Linked DNA regions of Sporomusa sphaeroides DSM 2875. The protein of the gene in region 2 binds, or shares a complex with, the protein of the main gene of each other region. Links are inferred from orthologs where the notes say so. Each region holds a gene or a part of one and is shown on either strand. Other genes may lie near its edges.

What was found.
Region 1: the proteins of rpsG (region 2) and tig are in contact, whole or in part, in a crystal structure (PDB 3GTY), measured with the Thermotoga maritima proteins. The link is inferred for Sporomusa sphaeroides DSM 2875 from one-to-one orthologs. Residues at the interface, in WP_004081843.1 of Thermotoga maritima: Lys34, Lys52, Lys55, Glu59, Arg62, Gln63, Glu66, Asn67, Lys69, Val71, Arg95, Ala109, Lys110, Lys111, Gly112, Arg113, Pro114, Glu117, Glu121, Ile124, Ala125, Tyr127, Asn128, Asn129, Thr130, Gly131, Lys135, Asp139, Arg142, Met143; in WP_004081061.1 of Thermotoga maritima: Glu122, Val124, Val129, Leu130, Tyr133, Glu188, Gly259, Ile262, Tyr263, Glu266, Ser270, Glu273, Gln274, Glu277, Arg308, Gln311, Ile312, Ser315, Tyr316, Glu325, Arg329, Arg336, Leu363, Phe366, Trp367, Arg373, Leu377, Arg381, Leu384, Glu387.

Annotation. Positions count from the first base shown.
Region 1 is NZ_CP146991.1:1,525,726-1,538,023, reverse strand. The notes cover bases 3,373-6,231. They hold tig (trigger factor), read right to left. Parts: upstream 5,516-6,231; coding sequence 4,229-5,515; downstream 3,373-4,228. Other genes in these bases: clpP (ATP-dependent Clp endopeptidase proteolytic subunit ClpP), read right to left, coding at 3,598-4,203; clpX (ATP-dependent Clp protease ATP-binding subunit ClpX), read right to left, coding at 3,373-3,585. Outside these bases: lon (endopeptidase La), read right to left, coding at 1-236; ATP-dependent protease LonB, read right to left, coding at 475-2,169; more of clpX, read right to left, coding at 2,323-3,372; SPSPH_RS06730 (radical SAM protein), read left to right, coding at 6,269-7,507; SPSPH_RS06725 (hypothetical protein), read right to left, coding at 7,970-8,551; SPSPH_RS06720 (TfoX/Sxy family protein), read right to left, coding at 8,742-9,002; ATP-dependent helicase HrpB, read right to left, coding at 9,727-12,213; UDP-glucose 4-epimerase GalE, read right to left, coding at 12,222-12,298. UniProt on the Bacillus subtilis protein: Involved in protein export. Acts as a chaperone by maintaining the newly synthesized protein in an open conformation. Functions as a peptidyl-prolyl cis-trans isomerase.
Region 2 is NZ_CP146991.1:512,816-524,998, reverse strand. Bases 9,440-12,183 are described here. They hold rpsG (30S ribosomal protein S7), read right to left. Parts: upstream 11,175-12,183; coding sequence 10,704-11,174; downstream 9,440-10,703. Other genes in these bases: SPSPH_RS02285 (ribosomal L7Ae/L30e/S12e/Gadd45 family protein), read right to left, coding at 11,706-11,960; rpsL (30S ribosomal protein S12), read right to left, coding at 11,218-11,601; fusA (elongation factor G), read right to left, coding at 9,440-10,594. In the rest of the region: rpsH (30S ribosomal protein S8), read right to left, coding at 1-195; SPSPH_RS02380 (type Z 30S ribosomal protein S14), read right to left, coding at 229-414; rplE (50S ribosomal protein L5), read right to left, coding at 477-1,022; rplX (50S ribosomal protein L24), read right to left, coding at 1,053-1,391; rplN (50S ribosomal protein L14), read right to left, coding at 1,411-1,779; rpsQ (30S ribosomal protein S17), read right to left, coding at 1,862-2,122; rpmC (50S ribosomal protein L29), read right to left, coding at 2,165-2,362; rplP (50S ribosomal protein L16), read right to left, coding at 2,352-2,828; rpsC (30S ribosomal protein S3), read right to left, coding at 2,828-3,502; rplV (50S ribosomal protein L22), read right to left, coding at 3,527-3,859; rpsS (30S ribosomal protein S19), read right to left, coding at 3,910-4,191; rplB (50S ribosomal protein L2), read right to left, coding at 4,309-5,148; rplW (50S ribosomal protein L23), read right to left, coding at 5,178-5,465; rplD (50S ribosomal protein L4), read right to left, coding at 5,465-6,091; rplC (50S ribosomal protein L3), read right to left, coding at 6,161-6,802; rpsJ (30S ribosomal protein S10), read right to left, coding at 6,818-7,129; and 2 more genes.

The DNA.
Region 1 (12,298 bases), 1.0 Mb from region 2 along the record:
TCAGGCTGCGGCGCGTCGGTTTGAGCATCCTTTTGTGTAGCCAGCATAATCAGACGATCCTGCACCATTGCCTCTTCCAAAGCACTGATAGATTTTTCCCGGCCAACATCCAGATGAATAATCATGTATGGAAAAACTAATATACCTCTTAATGGCAAAAGTGGTATTATACGGCGTTTATCTGCCAATATAGCTTCCTCCCTTCGGTAACCTTGCGGTATTATCTTAGTGGTCATTTAGTAGTTTCAACACCGCTATGTAAAATATTCTAAAGCAACCACTAAAAATCCTTTTATTCCTCAATAAATATAGGCCGGGTTTAGCAACCCGGCTAGCACTGGCATAAATGGAGACTTGATTCAGATAGAGTTGTAACCCCATCTGAATCTTAGTCGGAATTATCCAGGGACTTAGCCGCTCTTACTCCCGCTTGCAAAAGCGGGAGTCTTAGAGCGGGTTAGTCATCGGATAAATTTATACTTTATCGACACCGGCAGCAGCCAATACCTCCGGCATAGTTACCGTTACATCCTGCCGCAGCACATCTCCGGTCTTGATTACGGCATGCTTCAATACTTCTTCGAAGGTTTCGACAGGAATGACTTCAATCTCCATATTCTTGTAGAGTCCCTGCCAATTTTCCGCAGGAATAATCACTCGCCGCGCACCAGCCTGCTTAGCGGCTGCTACCTTCGCACTCACTCCGCCGACCGGTTTTACTAACCCGCGAATAGAGATTTCACCTGTCATCGCAACAGTATTGTCGATAGGTATGTTATTAACAGCCGAATAAATAGCGGTAGCCACCGTCACTCCGGCTGACGGACCATCTACGGGAACACCACCAGGAAAATTTACATGGATGTCATATCTATGATATTCAATACCACACATTTTGGCCAATACAGTAAGTACATTATCCAGTGACCCTTTTGCCATGCTTTTGCGGCGCACGACCCTGCCGGGCGAACCCATTTCTTCTTCTTCAATAACGCCGGTAACGGTTAGCTTGCCGGTACCATAATTATTAGGCACAGCCGTTACTTCGAGCTCCATAAGCATACCGATATTGGAACCATATACAGCCAGACCGTTAACCACACCAACTTGGGGAGTAAGGGAAACCTTTTTCTCAGGCCGCGGGTTGTACTGACCAAAATTTATGACCCATTCCGCATCAGCCTGGGCAATGCTTCGCTCGCCTTTGCCAGTGCTTTGCACAATACCGGCCGCAATCTGAATGATATTTACGGCTTCCCGCCCGTTAGTGGCAAATTGCTTAATGACATCCAACGCACCCTGCTCAAGGGTATAGTTAATCTTTTTTGCCGCATTTAAAGCCACATTGGCAATTTCATCAGGCAATAACGGCCGGAAAAATATTTCTACACACCGGGAGCGGATAGCTGGCGGAATATCTTGCGGCATCCGGGTGGTAGCCCCAATAAGTCTAAAGTCTGCAGGCAGCCCATTTTGAAATATGTCATGTATATGTTGTGGTATGTTGCCGTCCTCACTATTATAATAGGAGCTGTCCAGGAAAACTTTACGGTCTTCCAATACCTTTAGTAATTTATTCATCTGGATATGATGAAGCTCGCCAATTTCATCAATAAACAATACGCCGCCATGAGCTTTGGTTACGGCTCCGGCTTTTGGCTGAGGAATGCCGGCCATCCCTAACTGACCAGCGCCTTGATAAATAGGGTCATGTACGGTGCCAATAAGCGGGTCTGCAATACCCCGCTCGTCAAATCTGGCTGTTGTGGCATCAAGCTCGATAAACTTAGCCGCAACATTAAAGGGCGAATAACTATTTCGCCTGGCTTCGTTGAGAACTAACCGCGCGGCCGCCGTTTTACCCACACCTGGCGGACCATAGATCAATACATGCTGTGGGTTGGCGCCACATAAGGCAGCCCGAAGGGCTTTCAGGCCTTCTTCCTGGCCAACGATTTCCGAAAAGTCGGTTGGCCGGGTTTTTTCCGCTAGTGGTTCGGTTAAGGATATCTCCCGCATTTTTTGCAGTTTGTCCATTTCTTTTCTGGATTCGCGCTCTACGGCTATCTTGTTTCCTTGCTGTGATTTAAGCAGGTTCCAGAAATAGAGCCCAATAACCACGGCAAAAAACAGTTGAATGACAGTAATAAGATTGACAGCATAATCCAAAATTCAATGAACCTCCTTCCCCGGGCAAAATTTTTAAGTCTTGTAGCTTTATCATGAGTCTAGTATAGGCAATGTACACTATTTTATCCTGGCAAAACCCGGCAAGCAAAGCTGAATATGTAAAAAAAAGGAGCCTTAGGCTCCTTTTATCGGTTAAGCAGATTCTTCTTTTTTCTTTGTTTTGCGTTCGGCAGCCACCAGTATCGGTTCTTCTTTATTCAAAATAACCTCTTTGGTGACAATGCATTTGGCAATATCGGTACGTGACGGAATATCATACATCACATTCCGCATAATACCTTCAATGATCGCTCTAAGTCCCCGTGCCCCGGTATTGCGTTTTAAAGCTTCAGCAGCAATAGCACTTAGCGCATCTTCTTTAAATTCAAGCTGGACATTATCAATTTCCAGGAATTTTTGATATTGCTTAACAAGCGCATTCTTTGGCTCAATCAGAATGCGTACAAGAGCAGCTTCATCCAATGCATCCAAGGTAACAATCACCGGAAGACGTCCAACAAATTCAGGAATTAATCCAAATTTGAGGAGATCTTCAGGCAGAATGCTCTTGAGCATTTCACCCAATTGCTTTTTCTCTTTGCTGCGGACTTCGGCACCAAAGCCCATAGACTTTTTGCCTGTTCTGGAACTAATGATCTTGTCAATGCCGTCAAAGGCACCGCCGCAGATAAAAAGAATATTTGTAGTGTCAATTTGAATGAATTCCTGATGAGGATGTTTGCGTCCACCTTGCGGCGGTACACTGGCCACCGTACCTTCAAGAATTTTCAGGAGAGCTTGCTGCACTCCCTCACCGGAAACATCACGGGTGATTGAGGGGTTTTCTGATTTGCGGGCAATTTTATCAATTTCATCAATATAAACAATGCCCTTTTCGGCCTTTTCAACATCATAATCGGCTGCCTGAATAAGTTTTAAGAGAATGTTCTCGACATCCTCGCCCACATAACCGGCTTCCGTCAATGAGGTAGCGTCAGCTACAGCAAAGGGAACATTAAGAATCTTGGCCAGGGTTTGCGCCAGCAGCGTCTTGCCGCTGCCGGTCGGCCCAAGCATGATGATGTTGGACTTTTGCAATTCGACATCATCCATTTTTGCGCCAAGGTTAATTCGTTTATAATGATTGTACACGGCTACGGCCAGTGACTTCTTTGCTTCTTCCTGACCAATGACATACTGATCAAGAATATCATTTATTTCTTTGGGCTTAGGAACATCTCTGAGTTCGACATCCAAATCTTCACTCAGTTCTTCCTCAATGATTTCATTGCAAAGTTCGATACATTCATCACATATATATACACCTGGCCCGGCAACAAGCTTTTTTACTTGTTCCTGCAGTTTGCCGCAAAAGGAACATTTTAGTTGACCCCTGTCATCCCCAAATTTCAACATATTACCACCTCTCTACTTGGGAGTCTCCTTGTGTCTGTCACCCCGCACTACTACTGCGTCAATAAGGCCGTATTCTTTCGCCTGCTCACTGGACATGAAGAAATCCCGTTCGGTATCGTTCTGGATTTTTTCCATAGATTGACCGGTATGGTGAACAAGAATTTCGTTTAAATGTTCACGCATGCGAAGTATTTCCCGGGCATGAATTTCAATGTCGGTGGCCTGCCCTTGGGCACCGCCAAGCGGCTGATGAATCATAATCCGGGAATTAGGAAGCGCATACCGCTTACCTTTAGCCCCGGCAGCCAAGAGAAGCGCACCGGCGCTGGCAGCCTGACCTATGCAAATCGTGGATACATCCGGCTTAACATATTGCATGGTATCATACATTGCCAGGGCAGCCGTTACCACTCCCCCGGGACTGTTAATGTAAATATGGATGTCTTTATCCGGATCTTCTGATTCTAAAAACAGCAGCTGAGCAATTACCAGGTTAGCCACATTGTCATCAATTGGTCCACCAATAAATACGATGCGGTCCTTTAATAACCGCGAGTAAATATCATAGGCCCGCTCACCGCGGTTAGACTGCTCTACTACAATTGGCACATAAGGCATGACAAATCACCTCAAACTCAAAAATTTATTTTGCTACGCCGTCAATTACAAGCTGGGCAGCTTTTTTACGTAAAACTGAATCTTGCAGTGCCTGGAACCGGCCGGTTTGACGAATGACTTTAACAATTTCTTCGGCCGTAGTTTGGTAATTCGCCGCCATAGACGCAATTTCCTGCTGCATTTCTTCCGGATTGGCCGTGAGACCCTCCGCTTTAACAATGGCTTCCAATACCAGGTCGGTTTTAACATTATATAATGCAGAGTCACGGTAGTTATTGCGCAAAGCAGCCATATCCATTTTAGTATATTCAAGATATTTATCAAGTTTCATACCACGTTGCTGCAAGTTGATATCAAAATCCTGAATCATGGTGTCAATTTGATTCTCAATCATTACTTCGGGAACATCAAGTGAAGCATTGTCAACAGCAGTTTTTATTGCTGCCGTACGGAACTCACGTTCTGCCTTTGCTTCAGCAGCCTGTTCTAACCTATTCTTAATATCGGCTTTTAATTCCGCCAAAGTATCAAACTCACTGGTTTCTTTGGCAAATTCATCATCAAGCTCCGGCAATTCCTTGCGTTTGATGTCATGAATATTTACGGTAAAGGCAGCTTCCTTCCCTGCCAGCTCAGCAACAAAATAGTCTTCCGGGAAAGATACTTTTACTTCGCGTTCTTCACCGGATTTAGCACCTACCAGTTGGTCTTCAAACCCGGGGATAAAACTGCCGGAACCGATTTCCAGCGGGTAGCTTTTGCCTTCGCCGCCTTCAAACGGAACACCGTCAATAAAACCCTTAAAGTCAATGATCGCTAAATCTCCCTGCTTAAGTTCAGCATCTTCCACTACGACCATCTTAGCATTACGGCTGCGGTTTCTCTCAATTTCACTGTCTATGTCGGCTTCAGTAACTTCTGCGACAGTTTTTTCAATGGCAAGCTCTTTATACTGACCCAAAGTTACTTCAGGTTTTTTAACAACAGTGGCTTTAAATACTAACGGCTGATCTTCCGCTAAGGTAACAACCTCAATTTCCGGACGGCCAACAGGGTCTATTTCCTGTTCAGCCAGTGCTTTGCCATAGGCTTCAGGAGCCAGGATTTCAAAAGCTTCATCCAAAAGTGCTTCTTTGCCGATACGCATTTCAATGACCTTGCGCGGAGCCTTGCCTTTACGGAAACCAGGAATGTTGACTTGGTTGGCTAATTTGCGGTAAGCCTTTTCCAGAGCCTTGGCCACCTCAGCCTGTGGAACTTCAAGATTGAGTACTGTTTTATGATTGTCTATTCTTTCCGCTGTTACCTTCATTTATGTATTTCCCCCTTATTAAATTAACTGCTGACACAGCTTATTCACTGTCAACCGAGTGCTGCATCCAGCGATAACACGAAGTATATCACCGGCCTTTTTGCCGCCAGGCTTTGTTGTCGTCGCCTTACATATGTCCGATATGTGCGGCTCCTCCGCCGCGCCTGACAACAAAAATTCTCGGAGCTATACTTCATAACATCACTGAATGCAACACTAGTCCATTATCACAGTATTCCCATTATTGACATAAACTTTATGGTTTCTCTAGTATTCCCATTAAAAAATCCAGCCAGTATCCATAAATGCAGCAATGTCATGAATAATATCATACCACAAGTAAATATCAAAGACAAGATATGAGCAAAAAACCCAGCCAAAAGTGCTGGGTTTTTGCGCGTATGGAGCGGAAAACGAGATTCGAACTCGCGACCCTCGCCTTGGCAAGGCGATGCTCTACCGCTGAGCTACTTCCGCATATTGTGCTAACAACGAAATTGATTATAAACCATAAATTATTATCTGTCAACATTAATCAATCTATTCTGTTAAACAATCCTATTCCCACCAATAAAATGCTTGCAGCATGCTGTATATTTTACAATTGAAACTAGCACCTATCTATCGGCTTGCATATTATGTATAAACACAAAAACACGGCTTGTGCCAAACCTGTGGTGACAACACAAGCCGCAAATTATCCTGAACAAGCCCACTCAGGATAAGCAAAGCTACGCTAAAGGAGGCGTCCGGTTGTATTACCATTTGAAAGCCGAAAGTGTCTTGATAGAAGGGAAAGCACGCGGTGCTATCTACGACTTTTCCTCAGGCCGAGTGTATTCTATCAACCGGGGAGCAGTAGAACTGCTCAAGGCGTGCGAAAGCTCGGCATTAGAAGAAATAATGGATGTCAACTCAGTTGACGGCAAGCGGTACTTATCATTTCTTGATAAATTGACAACCAAAGGGCTTGGCGCAATATACAACGAACTTCCCGCCGGAAAACGAACATGCCCCATCCAGCCGTACCAGCCTACACTTGAGTATATCTGGCTTGAGCTTACATCAACCTGCAACAACCGCTGCTTACATTGCTATTCGGCCAGCAGTCCGCACACGGCGGCAGGCTGTATGCCACATACCCGCTGGCTTGAATTAATTACCGAAGCCCGGCTGGCAGGCGCCTACGGCATTCAGCTTATTGGCGGCGAACCGTTGTTGTACCCAAGGTGGCGAGAATTAATCATCAAGGCCCGCGAGGAAAACTATGAATTGGTTGAGATATTTACCAATGCCACACTTGTGGATGATGACTGTATTGACTTTTTTAAACAGCATTCTGTCAGCATTGCCACCACTATCTATGCCGACAATTCCGCAGTTCATGATAGGGTTACCCAGCATCCCGGCAGTTTTGACAAAACTATGTCTGCCATTCAAAAAATTCTGGCCAAGGGGCTGCCGCTGCGTATTGCTTCTATTATTATGAAAGCCAATGAACAAGAAGCAGAAAATATTGTGAAACTTTTGACCGACCTTGGGGTTGAGCCTGTGCCACCCGATGTCATCCGACCTACCGGACGCGGTGATAATCTGGAACTGCTGCCCCAAGCCTACAGCAAACCGGCCATTAAGCCCCCCTTCTTTACCGACCCTGAAACATTTGGCAAAGCGCAGCATTTCCATAGCTGTTTAGCAGGCCGGCTGGCCATAACGTCTACCGGCGATGTCATTCCCTGCATCTTTGCCCGTGATCAAGTTTGTGGAAACATATTGAACACATCACTTGCTGCCATACTTACCGGCCAACCGCTGACCACCTGCTGGCAAACCACAAAGGACTGTATCAGCAAATGTCAGGATTGCGAATACCGCTTTGCCTGCGCCGACTGCCGCCCGTTAGCCCAAGGCCAGGACCCAAAGAAGTCCTGGCAAGCCGCCCCTGCCGACTGCTCCTATAACCCATACACAGGAAACTGGGAGGATAGATGAAAATGTATGATGACAAATATATGGACCCGAAATGGGAAACCCCGGAAATGGAAGATATGGATGACGAATTTGAAGAAGACGAAAATACTGAACGTATAAGCTGCAATCCTGCTTGGAACCCCTGTCGACCAAATCAGCAAATCGGCTGCCGCCCCTCCTGGGCGCCTTGTTCTCCCCGCCAATGCCGTCCGCATTTTTGTTTTCCGCAGCAACAATGCAGGCCATGGCAATGCAGCCCAAGGCAGTGCAGACCATCACAGTGCAATCCGCAACAATGCAGACCACAGCAATGTAGTCCGCAGCAATGCAGCCCTCAACAATGTAGTCCAAGGCAGTGCAGTCCTCAGCAATGTTCCCCGCGTCCGTGCCGGCCTGCTCACCGCCCCTGCAACCCGTTATAAGTATAGAGAGAAGGGTACCGTAATGGTACTCTTCTCTGCTGTATGTAATACATATGTATTCCTACCTGACCGGAGGGGTACGATTATATGTCAGAACAATGGCTATATGAATAGCTGCGAGAAGTGCCCCTCCTAAATCTGCCAGTAAATCAAGGTTGGTATCAAGCAGACTGGGCTGACTGGGAATTGCCGGCCGCATAGTCGCATCTCCTATGAATTCACCAATTTCATAGATTGCACCAATACTTAGCCCCAGGGAGATAATAAAAAATAAGCTAAAGGCCCGGTTTATAACAGGCCGGGTTAACGTACAAATAAGAGTGTAAACAAATAACGCAAAGGCGTAGCTTCCAAATACATGCTGAATTTTATCAAAAATCGCCGACGTGGCATACAAATTTAAATATAGCCCGGCAAAACTGTCACTGAGAAGCACTGCCATTACCAACACCCGGATGTAATTACTTAATTGAACATCATATTTCATTTCTAAAAAAGTATAAATTACCCATATAGCTGCTTTGATTGCAATATTTTTTGCATAATCATACCGGCCCTGTTCCAGCACCCCGATAATGATAACAATGAAAAGCGCCAGAAATATTCCCGTCAATGCCAAAGCGACTTTTCGCTGACTGGTCAAAGTTGATCCCCTCCATGCTTCTTATTATTGTCCAGCCTGAAGGATATATATATCTTTATTTTTGTGGAAACATATGTTATAAGAATGAATAATAATTATCATAGGACAATAACAATTAAATTATTTGAAGAGGAGGCACTTTAATCACCAGCATAGCTTCTATATCGTGGCCGGCAAGGAATGCACATATCTATTTGCCCTTATGCATGTGATAAAACGCCTTAAGCGACTTTTTCGTCTCGTCATCAAGGTAATGCCAGCGCATTCCTTGAATTGCACCCTCCAGCGCTGAAAGCCGCATAATGCAAGCGGACGGGTCACGGGCAAGGATGCGTAGCCATGCTTCACGGCTACCTATGTTTCTTAACTCTTCCTCGGTAGTAATACCCACATCCGCAAGCTGCGCTTCCAACTTGGCAGCGATATTCGGCAATTTTGTTAACTCCCCCATAAGCCATTCTCCTCCTTTCTCCGTTCTAGTTCGATGATCCCATTTGATTTTCTGCATTATCCAAAGCGCGGATGTCTTGATAAGCGGAAATTATATTCATTGACTGCAAATTGTCAGCTGAAAATTTATAGTTTCTAATATATACTATATACAAAAAGACTCTCAGGTCAAAACCTGAAAGTCTTTTTGTTTGATTTGGTGCGGGAGAAGGGACTTGAACCCCCACGGTCACCCGCCAGATCCTAAGTCTGGTGCGTCTGCCAATTCCGCCACTCCCGCATTATGGTGACCCACCCGCGACTCGAACGCGGGACACCCTGATTAAAAGTCAGGTGCTCTACCGACTGAGCTAGTGGGTCGACATCTTTAAATAAGTTCCTTACTAACGCTCGGAACTAAGCGATTCACACAGGTTTTCGTGTCACTATCGTTCCTAAAAACCTGGTTCTCTGCTTATGGCAGGGGCGGCTGGACTCGAACCAACGCATGACGGAGTCAAAGTCCGTTGCCTTACCGACTTGGCTACGCCCCTACTAACAAGATTATTGGGGTGACTGAAGGGGATCGAACCCTCGAATACCGGAGCCACAATCCGGCGTGTTAACCGCTTCACCACAGCCACCATATCCAGTGCCGCTAACGACAGAATTTATTCTATCATACCACCATATTTATGTCAAGCATCCCAAATCACTTTTCTTGCTGACATATTTCTGACAACATTTCATGAGTTTCCTGGCCTGATCCGGTGGGTTGGAACTGCCGTTGCCGGGTCATCCGGCCAATAATGCTTGGGGTAACGTCCCATTAAATCCTTTTTGACTTCAAAGTATGTAGTACACCAAAAACTGGCTAAATCCCGGGTTACCTGAACCGGGCGCTGCGCCGGTGACAGCAGTTCCAAGGTCAACGCGACTTTCCCCCCGGCAATACACGGAGTTTCTTTAAGCCCAAATAGCTCCTGAAGTTTTACCGCCAGTACAGGGCATAGCGGATTGCTATAATTTATGGCAATCTGCCGGCCGCTGGGCACAACCACATGGGCAGGCGCATACTCATCAAGCTCCTGACGCTGCTGCCAGGTAAGCAGATTTTCTAAAATGGCAGCTACATTGAGTTTCGCTAGTTCTGCCCGGCTCGTTAGACCGTAGACATACGGTCCAAGCCAGTTTTCCAAAGTAGCAAGCAGCTTTTCGTCAGAAACGTCAGGCCAGCCTTCCGTCTGCTGCCCAGCAAATAACAAGCGTTGACGCAATTGCTGTGCCGCTTTGGTCCAGGGCAGGATGCTCAAGCCCTCAAGGGCAATGCCGCTCAGCAGGGCGGCCATAACGCCGTCCCGGTCAGGATTGGCACAAGGACTTTCCTTTAACAGGATGGCACCAAGCCGCTCATAGCTTTTTGCCCGTACTGCCTGGGCGGCTGCATCCCAGGCGACATTGGTCCCGGCTGCTATCTGCCGGCTAAAATAGCGCCTTATCTGTTCATAATCTATCGGCGCAGCCAAAAAAATCCGGCTGTCGGTCCCTTGCCCATCAAGATCGGCGGCTACGATATACGGACTATGCGCCAAGGGCTGTAATTCATGCATGCCGGCACCACGCCCATTCTCCAACAGGAACCGGCCGCCACTCCGCAATTGTCCAATTCTGTCCGGATAGGCAAAAGCCAGTACCAAGCCGCAAGCTTCCACCGTCTCCTGCCGGTTGCGGTGAATGGAAAAATCCTGTTTTAACCTTTCACTTTCGGCCTTAATGCGCCGGCGCAGCGACTCCTCAGGATACTTGCCGCTTGCAGCTTCACGCACAGCCTCCAGCCGCAGCCGCAAATCAACATCAGTCCTATTGCCATTGCCTTGCAAAAAATCCCGTTCCTGTAAAATAGCCGCAAGTTCACAGGCCAGGTTACCCAAACCCGCTTCTTTCGCTCTGATGATCATATGGGCCAAGCGCGGGTGCAAGCCTGACTGAACCATCAACCGCCCATGGGCAGTAATACTACCACCTGTTTCCAACGCCCCCAGCTTCACCAGCAGTGCCTGCGCCTGCAAAAATGCCGCTGCCGGCGGTATATCCAGCCATAACAGCTGCTGAGGGTCATTCACTCCCCAGGCAGCCAATTCCAAAGCAAGTGGTGTCAAATCGGCGGCTAAAATTTCCGGCGTATTGCTGGATTCTAAATACAAATCCTCCTGTCTGGTCCAAAGCCGGTAGCAACTACCCGGACCCAGTCGTCCCGCACGGCCACGCCGCTGCTCGGCTGCCTGACGGGAAACCCTTACCGTTTCCAAGCGTGTCAGCCCGGTACGGGACGAATACTTCGGCACACGCATCAACCCGCTGTCAATGACTGTGTCTACCCCCTCCACCGTAAGGCTGGTCTCGGCAATCGAGGTAGCCAATATGACTTTCCGCATCCCATCCGTACTGGGTAAAAGAGCCGCATCCTGAGCGGCTGGCGACAAATTACCATAAAGCGGTGCAACTCGCGCCTGTTTTGTTATGCCATTTGCGCTTAACTCAGCCTGAACCCGGCGAATCTCTCCGGCTCCCGGCAAAAACACCAATACATCACCACTGTTTCCAGCAAGCGAGGTAAACACCGTTTGCGCAACAATATGTTCCAGTTGACTTGCTGTTCGCCGTTCTAGATAATGAGTCTCCACCGGAAAAACCCGGCCATTACTCCTAAGAACCGGCGCATTGCCAAGCAAGGCAGCTACCGGCTCAGCGGCAAGCGTTGCCGACATAATCAGCAGACGCAAATCTTCTCTAAGTACTGCCTGCGCTTCCAGCGCCAGCGCTAAGCCGAGGTCGGCCTGCAGACTCCGTTCATGGAATTCATCAAATAGTATCAGCCCTACGCCATCTAACGCCTGGTCGCTTTGCAGCATTCTGGTAAGAATACCTTCGGTAATGACTTCGATACGTGTTTTGGGACCAATACAGCTGTCCAGCCGAACCCGGTAGCCTACCGTTTCTCCAGGTTGCTCTCCCAGCAACCGGGCCATATAACGCGCAGCAGCACGAGCGGCTAAGCGCCTTGGCTCCAGCAGCAGGATGCGCCGCCCCTTTAGCCATGGCTCATTCAACAGCGCCAACGGAATGCGGGTTGTCTTGCCTGAGCCGGGTGGTGCTACAAGGACCGCGTTTCCCGGCAAGCTAAGTACGGCTTTAAGCTCAGGCAGGATTTCCTCAATGGGTAAAGTATTCATCAACGCCCTCAACCGGCAAACCCGTCGGGATGCGCCTGATGCCAGCGCCAGGCGGTGGCAATTATCTGCTTAATATCGGTGTACC
Region 2 (12,183 bases):
TTTTAGGCTAACCCGCAGCATTCCCTGCTTGCCATCTTGGATCATGTCGTAATCTTTAACAAAACCTTCGTCTTTCAGGATTTGGACTACGGCTTGTTTAATTTTCGATGCCGGAATCTCGACTTTATCGTGATAAACCGAGTTGGCGTTGCGAATGCGCGTAAGCATATCTGCAATCGGATCGGTCATTACCATGTGTTAGAACCCCCTTCCTATATGTTGCTGCTACTACCAGCTTGCCTTGGTTACTCCAGGAATGGCGCCTTTGTAGCTCAGTTCCCGGAAACAAATCCGGCACATTTCGAATTTACGCATATATCCGTGCGGACGTCCGCAAATTTTGCAGCGGTTATACTTACGCACCTTAAATTTAGGCTCGTTTTTCCATTTCTCAATCAAAGCCTTTTTGGCCACCGAATTCCCTCCTTCTGTTTAAACTGTCCCATCTAGAGACGGGCGTTAATGGACAGATTCAATTATGCGCTAAATGGCATACCCATTAGTTTCAGTAACTCTCTTGCTTCTTCGTCAGTCTTGGCGGTGGTAACAATGATGATATCCATACCGCGGATTTTGTCCACTTTATCGTAGTCAATTTCCGGGAAGATCAATTGCTCTTTAACACCAAGCGTATAGTTGCCGCGTCCGTCGAAAGCTTTCGGGTTAATACCGCGGAAGTCACGTACCCGGGGCAATGCGATGTTGAACAGTTTATCAAGGAATTGATACATCCGTTCACCGCGCATGGTAACTTTGGCACCAATCGGCATACCTTCACGAATTTTGAAAGCAGCGATGGATTTTTTTGCTCTGGTTATAACCGGTTTTTGACCGGCGATTAAAGTCATATCATTTACAGCCGCATCGAGAACTTTGGGGTTGCCTACTGCTTCGCCAACACCCATGTTGATAACCACTTTCTCGACTTTGGGAATTTCCATGACGTTTTTGTATCCAAATTTCTGCATCATAGCTTGCGCTACTTCATTTGCATATTTTTCTTTAAGTCTGGTTGTAGCCATGAGTTAACCTCCTTTCAGGAAAGAATGGTTTTACTTATCTTTATCAATAACTTCGCCGCATTTTTTGCAGGCACGGACAAACGAGCCACTGGCCTGCTGCGATTTTTTAATGCGGGTAGGTTTGTCGCATGCCGGGCAAACAAGCATAACTTTGGCCGAAGCAATAGGAGCTTCTTTCACAATAATGCCGCCCTGGGGAGCTTTTTGGCTCGGCTTAGTGTGGCGTTTTACTTTGTTTACGCCTTCAATCACAACTTTGCCCTTTTTCGGCAGAGCTTCAACTATTTTGCCTTCTTTGCCTTTGTCTTTACCAGACAGCACGACGACTTTGTCGCCTTTTTTAACGTGCAGCTTTTGAGCTTCTGACACTTAAGGACACCTCCTTAATCTAGATAACTTCCGGTGCCAGTGAGATAATTTTCATGAATTCTTTGTCCCTGAGCTCGCGGGCTACTGGTCCAAATATCCGTGTACCTCTCGGGCTTTTGTCTTCTTTAATAACAACTGCGGCATTTTCGTCAAACCGGATATAGGAGCCGTCCGGACGGCGTAATCCTTTTTTGGAGCGAACGACAACGGCTTTAACTACATCGCCTTTCTTGACAACGCCACCGGGTGTAGCGTCTTTAACGGATGCAACGATAACATCGCCAATGTTGGCATAGCGGCGATATGAGCCACCCAGTACGCGGATGCACATAATTTGTTTGGCGCCGGTATTATCAGCAACATTCATGATGGTCTGCTGTTGAATCATAGTGCTTATCCTCCTTCCTCATGAGGCTCGATGCGCGTGGCAGCCGAGCATTAGAAGCTAGCTTGCTTGGTTTAACTAAATACTACTTTGCTCTTTCGAGAACTTCCACTACGCGCCAGCGTTTTTCTTTGGAAAGCGGGCGGGTTTCCATAATTTTAACGGTATCGCCGATATGGCTTTCGTTATTCTCATCATGAGCTTTAAACTTCACGGTTTGTTTAACCGATTTATGGTACAGTGGGTGCCGTACTAAACGTTCCACGGCCACTACAACTGTTTTTTCCATTTTGTCGCTTACGACTTTGCCAATCCGGACCTTGCGTTCGTTTCTTTCAACGGTCACTAGTCATTGCCTCCCTTCACTCATTAACATTGCGCCCCCAAATTACTGGGCCTTAAGTTCACGTTGACGCTGAACGGTTTTGATACGGGCAATTGTTTTCTTGACGGCAGGAATCCGCATTGGGTTATCCAATTGGCCGGTTGCGTGTTGGAACCGCAGGTTGAACAATTCTTCTTTTAACTTGTTCAGGTTTTGGTCAAGTTCGGCTGCACTCATATCGCGGATATCATTAGCCTTCATTTATTTCACCACCCAGTTTAGCATTGACGCCCGGTGCGTCCATATCCAAATGAGCGGTATCCTCCCGCTTAACGAATTTGGTTTTGATCGGCAGTTTGTGAGCTGCCAGACGCATAGCTTCACGGGCTACTTCTTCAGCCACACCGTCCATTTCAAACATAACACGACCTGGCTTAACAACAGCTACCCAATATTCAGGTGAACCTTTACCGCTACCCATGCGAGTTTCGGCCGGCTTAGCAGTAATCGGCTTGTCCGGGAATATTTTGATCCAAACTTTACCACCCCGTTTAATGTAACGGGTCATAGCAATACGGGCTGCTTCGATTTGACGGTTGGTAATCCAAGCCGGCTCGAGAGCAACAAGTCCGAATTCGCCATGGGATACAGTATTGCCTTTAGTGGCTTTACCGGTCATACGTCCGCGGAATTGTTTGCGATGCTTTACTCTTTTTGGGATCAGCATTATTTTTCGCCCCCTTCAACGGCAGCGGCGACAACAGTTTTTTTGGCTTCAGGCAGAATTTCGCCTTTGTAAATCCAAACTTTTACGCCAATACGGCCATAGGTGGTGTGTGCTTCTGCTGTGCCGTAATCAATATCGGCACGCAGGGTGTGCAAAGGAATACTGCCTTCACGGTAGCTTTCGGTACGGGCAATTTCAGCGCCGCCCAAACGACCGCCAACCATTACTTTGATTCCTTTTGCTCCCATACGCATGGTACGGGTTACTGATTGCTTCATCGCCCGGCGGAAAGCAATACGCTTTTCAAGCTGAGCGGCAATGTTTTCCGCAACTAAGGTAGCATCCAGTTCGGCTTGCTTGATTTCGGCAATGTTTACGTCAATGTTTTTGCCGGTAAGCTCTTTAAGCCATTTTTTGATATTTTCAATCCCACTGCCGCCACGTCCGATTACCATACCTGGCTTAGCAGTATGAATAGTAACTTTCACCCGGTTAGCCGCACGCTCAATAATGATTTGCGACACATTTGAAGTGTAAAGTTTTTCTTTCAGCATATCACGGATTTTGATATCTTCATGCAGATTTTTAGCATAGTCTTTATCGGCATACCATCTTGCATCCCAAGTTTTGATAATGCCAAGGCGAAGACCATGCGGATTAACTTTTTGACCCACTAAATTTCCCTCCTTCGTCCTAGCTTATCTTTCTTTAACGGCCAATGTTACGTGGCTGGTACGCTTTAAAATCTTGAACGCCTGACCGCGTGAACGCGGATGAATGCGTTTTAAGGTCGGGCCCTGATCAACAAACGCCTGTGAGATGTAAAGTGCATCAACGTTCAGGTCATAGTTGTGCTCAGCATTAGCGATAGCTGATTTCAGTACCTTTTCCAAAACCTCAGCTCCGACTTTCGGAGTATGCTTTAAAATTGCAAAAGCCTCGCCCACGTTCTTGCCGCGAATTAAGTCAATTACGATGCGGATTTTACGGGGAGCAATGCGAATGTGTCTGGCAATTGCTTTAGCTTCCATTATTTAACCCCCTTCCGGCTATTATCAGTTCCGGATTTTTGCTAAGAGTACTATCTTACGCCGGTGGACCGTTCCGAGCCGCTGTGGCCTTTGTAAGTCCGGGTGGGCGCAAATTCGCCAAGCTTGTGACCAACCATGTCTTCAGTAACATATACCGGTACATGTTTGCGGCCGTCATGGACAGCGATGGTGTGACCAACAAAGGCTGGCAGAATGGTCGAGCTGCGTGACCAGGTTTTGATAACCTTTTTATCGTTATTGGCATTAAGTGCATCAATTTTCTTGAGCAGGCTTTCATGCACATAAGGTCCCTTTTTAATGGATCTTGACACCTAAATAGCCTCCTTTCGTGTGTTGGCATGTTCGCGAGTTCGTATATTCGCAAGTTCGCGGGAGCACCCTCCGGCTTTCCCTGCGGGCTTCGACGTATCGAACCAAGAACTTCGAATTTATCGACTGCCGCGACTACTACGTCTCTTAACGATCAATTTATCAGAAGCTTTGCTTCTACGGGTTTTGGCACCCATAGCGCATTTGCCCCAAGGAGTAACCGGATGTTTGCGGCCAACCGGCGAGCGGCCTTCGCCACCACCATGCGGATGGTCGATCGGGTTCATGGAAACACCGCGGTTGGCAGGGCGGATACCCAGCCAGCGTGAACGGCCGGCTTTGCCGATAGTGATGTTTTCATGCTCAAGATTGCCTACCTGCCCAACAGTAGCCCGGCAGTTAATATGAACTTTTCTCAGTTCGCCTGACGGCAGTCGGAGAAGTGCGTGGCTGCCCTCTTTAGCCATAAGCTGAGCCGAAGCACCGGCTGAACGAACCATTTGGCCGCCTTTACCGATTTTCATCTCAATGTTATGGATTTGCGTACCTACCGGCATATTCTTAAGCGGCAATGCATTGCCCACTTTGATATCAGATTCCGGGCCGCTCATAATGGTATCGCCTACTTTAAGGCCGTTAGGAGCAAGAATATAACGCTTTTCGCCGTCAGCATAATGCAGCAGTGCAATCCGTGCCGAACGGTTGGGATCATATTCAATAGTAGCAACTTTTGCCGGAATACCGTCTTTGTTGCGCTTAAAGTCAATGATACGATACAGACGCTTGTGGCCGCCGCCTTGATGCCGGACAGTCAAACGACCTTGCTGGTTGCGACCGGCGTGTTTTTGCAGGCGCTCGGTCAGGGAACGCTCGGGACGATCTGCGGTAATGTCCGAAAAATCGGCTACCGTCATAAATCTTCTGCCAGGAGCGTATGGTTTAAAACTTTTAACTGGCATGTGTGCCCCTCCTTTTTAGGAAATTCTGGTTATACACCTTCAAAGAATTCAATACGCTCGCCGGGAGCCAGTTTTACAATGGCTTTTTTGAAGTCCGAACGTTTGCCAAGGTTCTTGCCCATCCGCTTGGTTTTACCCATTACGCGGATTGTGTTAACATCAAGAACTTTTACTTTGAAGATTTGTTCAACAGCTTGGCGAATTTCAATTTTGTTGGCGGTAAGCGGCACAACAAAAGTGTATTTGTTTTCAGCCATCAATGCTGTGGTTTTTTCAGTAATGTATGGTCTAAGAAGTACGTCGCGTGGATTTGCCATTATGCCAGCACCTCCTCAATCTTGGCGACTGCCTCTTTGGTTACCAGCACTTTATCATGGTGCAGCAGATCGTATACATTAAGTCCAATAGTTCCAATGGCTTTTACACCAGGAAGGTTACGGGACGATTTTGCTACAATCTCGTCATTGTCTGCGGTGATGATGAGGGCTTTGGCTTCCTGTGCTTCAAAGTTACCAAGGAATTTTATTACATCTTTGGTTTTTGGAGCTTCAAAATTAATGGTTTCAACAACCACCAGGCCACCAGCATTCACTTTCGCAGTCAGTGCTGATTTAATCGCCAAACGGCGGACTTTTCTCGGCATGCTGAATTTGTAGCTGCGCGGATGCGGTCCAAATACAGTGCCGCCACCCACCCACAATGGGGAACGGATGGTGCCAGCCCGTGCCCGGCCGGTACCTTTTTGTTTCCAGGGTTTTCTGCCGCCACCGCGTACCATTGCTCTGGTCTTAGTCGCGTGAGTGCCTTGACGCTGGCTTGCCAGTTGCATAACAACAGCCTGATGAACCACGGCTTCGTTTATTTCTACGCCAAATACGTTATCATTGAGTTCCATTTCACCGGTTTGTGCACCGGTCATATCATATATTGCCACTTTCGGCATATAGCACATCCTCCTTTCGATGCTATGAGCCCACGCTTTGCGGTTTGCCGCAAAGTCGCAAGCCTAAGATTACTTAACGGGTTTTACTGTATTTCTAACAACAACGAAACTGCCTTTAGGTCCGGGAACCGCGCCTTTAACCAACAGCAGGTTACGGGGCACATCCACACGAACAACTTGCAGGCGCTGAACGGTTACTTTTTGTCCGCCCATGCGTCCGGGAAGTTTCTTGCCTTTGAATACTTTACCACCGCCACCGCTCATTCTGGAACCGATGGTACCAGGCTCACGATGGGATTTGGAACCGTGACCCATAGGTCCACGAGCAAAGTTATGCCGCTTAATGCCGCCGGCAAAGCCTTTTCCTTTAGCAGTACCGGTCACATCAATGAGTTCTCCTTCGCTGAATACATCAGCGCTCAGAACTTGACCTACTGTATATTCAGAAGCTCCAGGCAGGCGCAGCTCACGAATGAATTTTACCGGTTTGACGTTGGCCTTTGCAAAGTGACCCTTCATCGGCTTGTTGACATGTTTGTCTTTGACAGCGCCAAACCCAAGCTGCACTGCATTGTAGCCATCATTTTCAACTGTCTTGTTTTGTACTACGACGTTGGGGCCGGCTTCAATAACAGTAACCGGAATAACTCTACCCTCAGCCGTAAAGATTTGGGTCATACCCAGTTTTTTTCCTAAAATTCCTTTAGCCATTTATCGCACCTCCTCCTACAGCTTGATTTCGATGTCCACACCAGCCGGCAAGTCGAGACGCATTAAGGCATCTACCGTCTTGGGGGTCGGCTCAAGGATGTCAATAAGACGCTTGTGTGTCCGCATTTCAAATTGTTCGCGGGAGTCTTTGTTGACATGGGGTGAACGCAAAATAGTGAAAATGTTTTTCTCCGTAGGAAGCGGAATAGGGCCGGAAACCATAGCGCCAGTACGTTTTGCGGTTTCAACAATCTTGGCCGCACTTTGATCAAGCGCCTTGTGGTCATACGCCTTGAGGCGGATTCTGATTTTTTGCTGTTTAGCCATTTATTTATTCCTCCTTATCGCCCAGTTTCTCTGAACGGACATTCTCGGTGGAAATTTCCCCGCGCGTGCGGGCCACCTTCCACGTCATCGCCGGTCCAATATCCTGGCAAAAGGCGGCCACGCCGCCCTTGCCGGATACTATGTTAAACTTTTTTTATTACTCGGTAACAGCGGTTACAACACCGGCGCCAACAGTACGGCCGCCTTCGCGAATAGCGAAACGCAGACCTTCTTCGATAGCGATCGGGGTGATGAGCTCGATGCTCATTTGAATGTTGTCGCCAGGCATTACCATTTCTACACCTTCCGGCAGATTTACAACACCGGTTACGTCAGTTGTTCTGAAGTAGAACTGCGGACGATAGTTGGTGAAGAACGGGGTATGGCGGCCGCCTTCTTCTTTGGACAATACGTATACTTCGCCTTTGAATTTGGTGTGAGGTTTAATGGAACCAGGCTTGGCAAGTACTTGGCCGCGCTCGATTTCTTTACGCTCTACACCACGCAAGAGCGCGCCGATGTTGTCGCCGGCTACTGCCGAATCCAGAAGTTTCCGGAACATTTCTACACCGGTTACTACTGTGGATTTCGGTTTATCGGTCATACCAACGATTTCGATGGTATCACTTACTTTTACCACACCGCGTTCTACACGGCCGGTGGCTACTGTACCACGACCGGTGATTGTGAACACGTCTTCTACAGGCATCAGGAAAGGCTTGTCGGTAGCGCGTTCCGGGGTCGGAATGTATTCGTCCACTTTTGCCATAAGCTCGTGGATTTTACCGCACCATTCGCATTCGGCTTTAGCGCAGCCGCAGTTAAGAACTTTAACGGCAGAACCGCTTACTACCGGGATGTCATCACCAGGGAATTCGTAGCTGGAGAGAAGTTCGCGAACTTCCATTTCTACCAGTTCCATCAGTTCTGCGTCATCAACCAGGTCGGCTTTGTTTAAGAATACAACCATGGCAGGTACGCCTACCTGACGGGACAGCAGGATGTGTTCACGGGTTTGCGGCATCGGGCCGTCGGCGGCCGATACAACCAGGATAGCACCGTCCATTTGGGCTGCGCCGGTAATCATGTTTTTTACATAGTCGGCGTGGCCCGGGCAGTCAACGTGAGCATAGTGGCGGTTTGCAGTTTCGTATTCCACGTGTGAGGTGTTGATGGTAATACCGCGTTCTCTTTCTTCCGGGGCTTTGTCGATTTGGTCATAGGCCATGAATTCTGCGCCGCCTTGTTTTGCCAGGGTCATGGTAATTGCGGCAGTCAGTGAGGTTTTACCATGGTCAACGTGACCGATGGTGCCAATGTTAACGTGGGGTTTGTTTCTTTCAAACTTTTTCTTAGCCATTGAGTGTTACCTCCTAAGTTTATTAAATCTGCTTATTTATTTTTCGCTGAAATAACTTCAGCAATATTTTTGGGCACTTCTTCGTAATGGTCAAATTCCATGGAGTAGTTGCCACGTCCCTGTGTCTTGGAGCGCAGGTCGGTTGCATAACCAAACATCTCGGAGATCGGTACAAAGGCTTTAATGGATTGAGCGCCTGAGCGTGCTTCCATGCCTTCGATCCGGCCGCGGCGGGAGTTTAAGTCGCCGATAACATCACCCATGTAATCTTCCGGCACAATAACTTCCACTTTCGCGTATGGCTCCAGGATAACCGGACCAGCTTTGGCTGCACCGGCTTTAAAGCCCATTGAACCAGCAATTTTGAAAGCCATTTCCGAGGAGTCAACATCATGGTAAGAACCGTCAACAACGGTTACCTTAATATCAACCATCGGATAGCCGGCTGATACGCCGGTTTCCATAGCTTCTTTAATACCGGCTTCAATCGGGTTGATGTATTCTTTAGGAATAGCACCACCGACAACTTTGTTTTCAAAGATAAATCCTTGGCCGGGCTCAAGCGGCTCTATTTCCAGCCAGCAATGGCCATATTGACCACGGCCGCCGGACTGACGGACAAATTTGCCTTCTGCTTTAACGGCTTTACGGATGGTCTCACGGTAAGCAACCTGAGGTTTGCCGACGTTGCAACCCACCTTAAATTCCCTAAGCATCCGGTCAACAATAATGTCAAGATGAAGTTCACCCATACCGGAAATAATGGTCTGTCCAGTCTCCTGATCAGTGTGCATTTTGAAGGTAGGATCTTCTTCAGCCAGACGATTAAGGGCCACACCCATTTTTTCCTGGTCAGCTTTGGTTTTCGGTTCAACAGCTATCGAGATAACCGGGTCAGGGAAAACCATAGATTCCAGAATAATGATGTTTTTATCGTCACAGAGCGTATCACCGGTGGTGGTGTCTTTAAGCCCTACGGCAGCAGCAATGTCGCCGGTGTAAACGATTTCAATCTCTTCCCGGTGATTAGCGTGCATCTGGAGAATACGGCCAATGCGCTCACGTTTGCCTTTTGTTGAGTTATACACATAGGAACCGGAGGCCAACTGACCGGAATACACTCTGAAGAATGCCAGCTTACCAACATAGGGGTCAGCCATAATCTTAAAGGCCAATGCCGAGAACGGCAGGCTATCGTCAGCTGCACGTTCATCTGCTTCACCGGTGTCAGGGTTAACACCCTGAATGGCCGGGATATCAGTCGGTGCCGGCATATAGGCGACAACAGCATCCAAAAGCGGCTGTACACCTTTGTTTTTGTAAGATGAACCACAAATTACAGGTGTCATTTTACAAGCAATGGTGGCACGACGAATCGCTGCCTTGATTTCCTCGAGGGTCAGTTCTTCTCCTTCGAGGTATTTCATCATCAGCTCATCATCGCTCTCAGCAACTGCGTCCAAGAGATTTTGCCGATAAAGCTCTACATTTTCAGCCATATCTTCAGGGATTACGGCAGCTTCGCTTACCTTGCCCAGATCATCGGTGTAAACAACAGCTTTCATTTCAACAAGGTCCACAAAGCCCTTGAAGGTATCTTCAAAGCCTATTGGCAGTTGAATCGGCACCGCATTAGCACCAAGACGGCTTTTCATCATATCAACAACCCGGTAGAAATCCGCGCCGGTGATATCCATTTTATTTACATACGCCATACGGGGAACCCCGTATTTGTCAGCCTGGCGCCAGACAGTTTCTGATTGCGGCTCTACGCCGCCTTTGGCACAGAAAACTGCAACCGAGCCGTCAAGCACTCTCAACGAACGTTCTACTTCAACTGTAAAGTCCACGTGTCCTGGTGTGTCAATGATGTTAATACGATGCCCATCCCATTGGGCTGTAGTGGCCGCCGAGGTAATGGTGATACCTCTCTCTTGCTCCTGCACCATCCAGTCCATAGTCGCAGCGCCATCATGCACTTCGCCAATCTTGTGTACTTTGCCGGTATAAAACAGTATGCGTTCGGTGGTAGTGGTCTTGCCAGCGTCGATGTGCGCCATGATACCGATGTTCCGCGTCTTTTCAAGAGGAAACTTTCGGGCCACTATCTTCACTCCTTAGTATTGTGCGTCCGGGTGGTTACCCATTCGATTTAAGAACGGGTTGCTTACGCAACCCTTTAATCGGACAGATTTTATACCCGAACCTCGATTATTACCAGCGGTAATGTGCAAAAGCCTTATTGGCTTCAGCCATTTTATGGGTATCTTCACGCTTCTTAACAGATGCACCAGCATTGTTTGCGGCATCCATCAATTCCGAAGCCAGACGCTCGTGCATGGTTTTTTCACCACGTTTGCGCGAATAGCCAACCAACCAGCGAATGCCCAGTGACAGCTTGCGGTCAGGCCGCACTTCAACAGGCACCTGATAGTTAGCGCCACCAACACGACGGGCACGAACTTCAAGAACCGGCATTACGTTTTTAAGCGCAACTTCAAATACTTCCATCGGGTCTTTGCCGGTTTTAGCGCGAATGGTTTCAAACGCGTCATATACAATGTTCTCGGCAACGCCTTTCTTGCCGTCCAACATAATTTTATTGATAAATCTGGTGACAAGCTTGGAGTTATATACCGGATCCGGCAATACATCCCGCTTGGGAACAGCACCTTTTCTTGGCATCAGTATCCCTCCTTCTTCCAAAACTCTGCAGGTCTCTTAACAACTATTTCTTGGCAGCGGTTGCTCTTTTGGCTCCGTATTTAGAACGGCCCTGGTTGCGTTTGGCAACACCAGCGGTGTCAAGAGCACCACGGACAATGTGATAACGTACGCCTGGCAAATCTTTTACCCTGCCGCCACGGATCAATACAACCGAGTGTTCCTGCAGATTGTGACCGATACCCTGGATGTAGGCAGTTACTTCGATGCCGTTAGTTAAGCGTACACGGGCAACTTTGCGGAGTGCAGAGTTAGGTTTTTTCGGAGTAGTTGTATATACTCTCGTGCATACGCCACGTTTTTGCGGACATTCTTTCAATGCAGGAGCGGTGGATTTTTGCACCAGTTGCTCCCGGCTTTTGCGCACTAACTGACTAATTGTTGGCATGTTATTTAGCGCACCTCCTTCCCCAATCTCGTTATTTATTATTAAAAATTTCGCCAGCCGGCATGCAGTTGGCAAAATTATTAACGACCTGTCCCACTGACCGGCTATTTTAAAAGAGCTACAGCCGCAGCGCCCACTTCAATGCCGCAAGCTTTACCAAGCTCAGTCATGGTCATTTTTTCGTTAACCTCAATTCCTTTTTGGTCGCATAATTGCGCAAGCGGCGCAACCACCCGCCGGTCGGCATCATCAGCAAGGTATACCTTAGCGGCCAGACCCTTTTCCACAGCCCGCACTGCTTGTTTAGCGCCAATGGCTTTCCTGGCAGTCTTTAACCCTTCAAGTTCCTCACTGCTCACAATTCCAACTCCTTTGGAAAAATAAGTGATGTTTTTCAAGGCACTCTAATATATTACCATTTCATATATCAAATGTCAATAAACTATTAGATTTTCTGCAGTGATTTAAATCCACTAAACCGGGTGTATCGCCGGCACTATTTGCCACTGGTTATTAATGCCCATAAACACTGGGTTTATGCACCTTTTTTCAACAAAACCGGGGACGGTTTTGTTCCCGTCC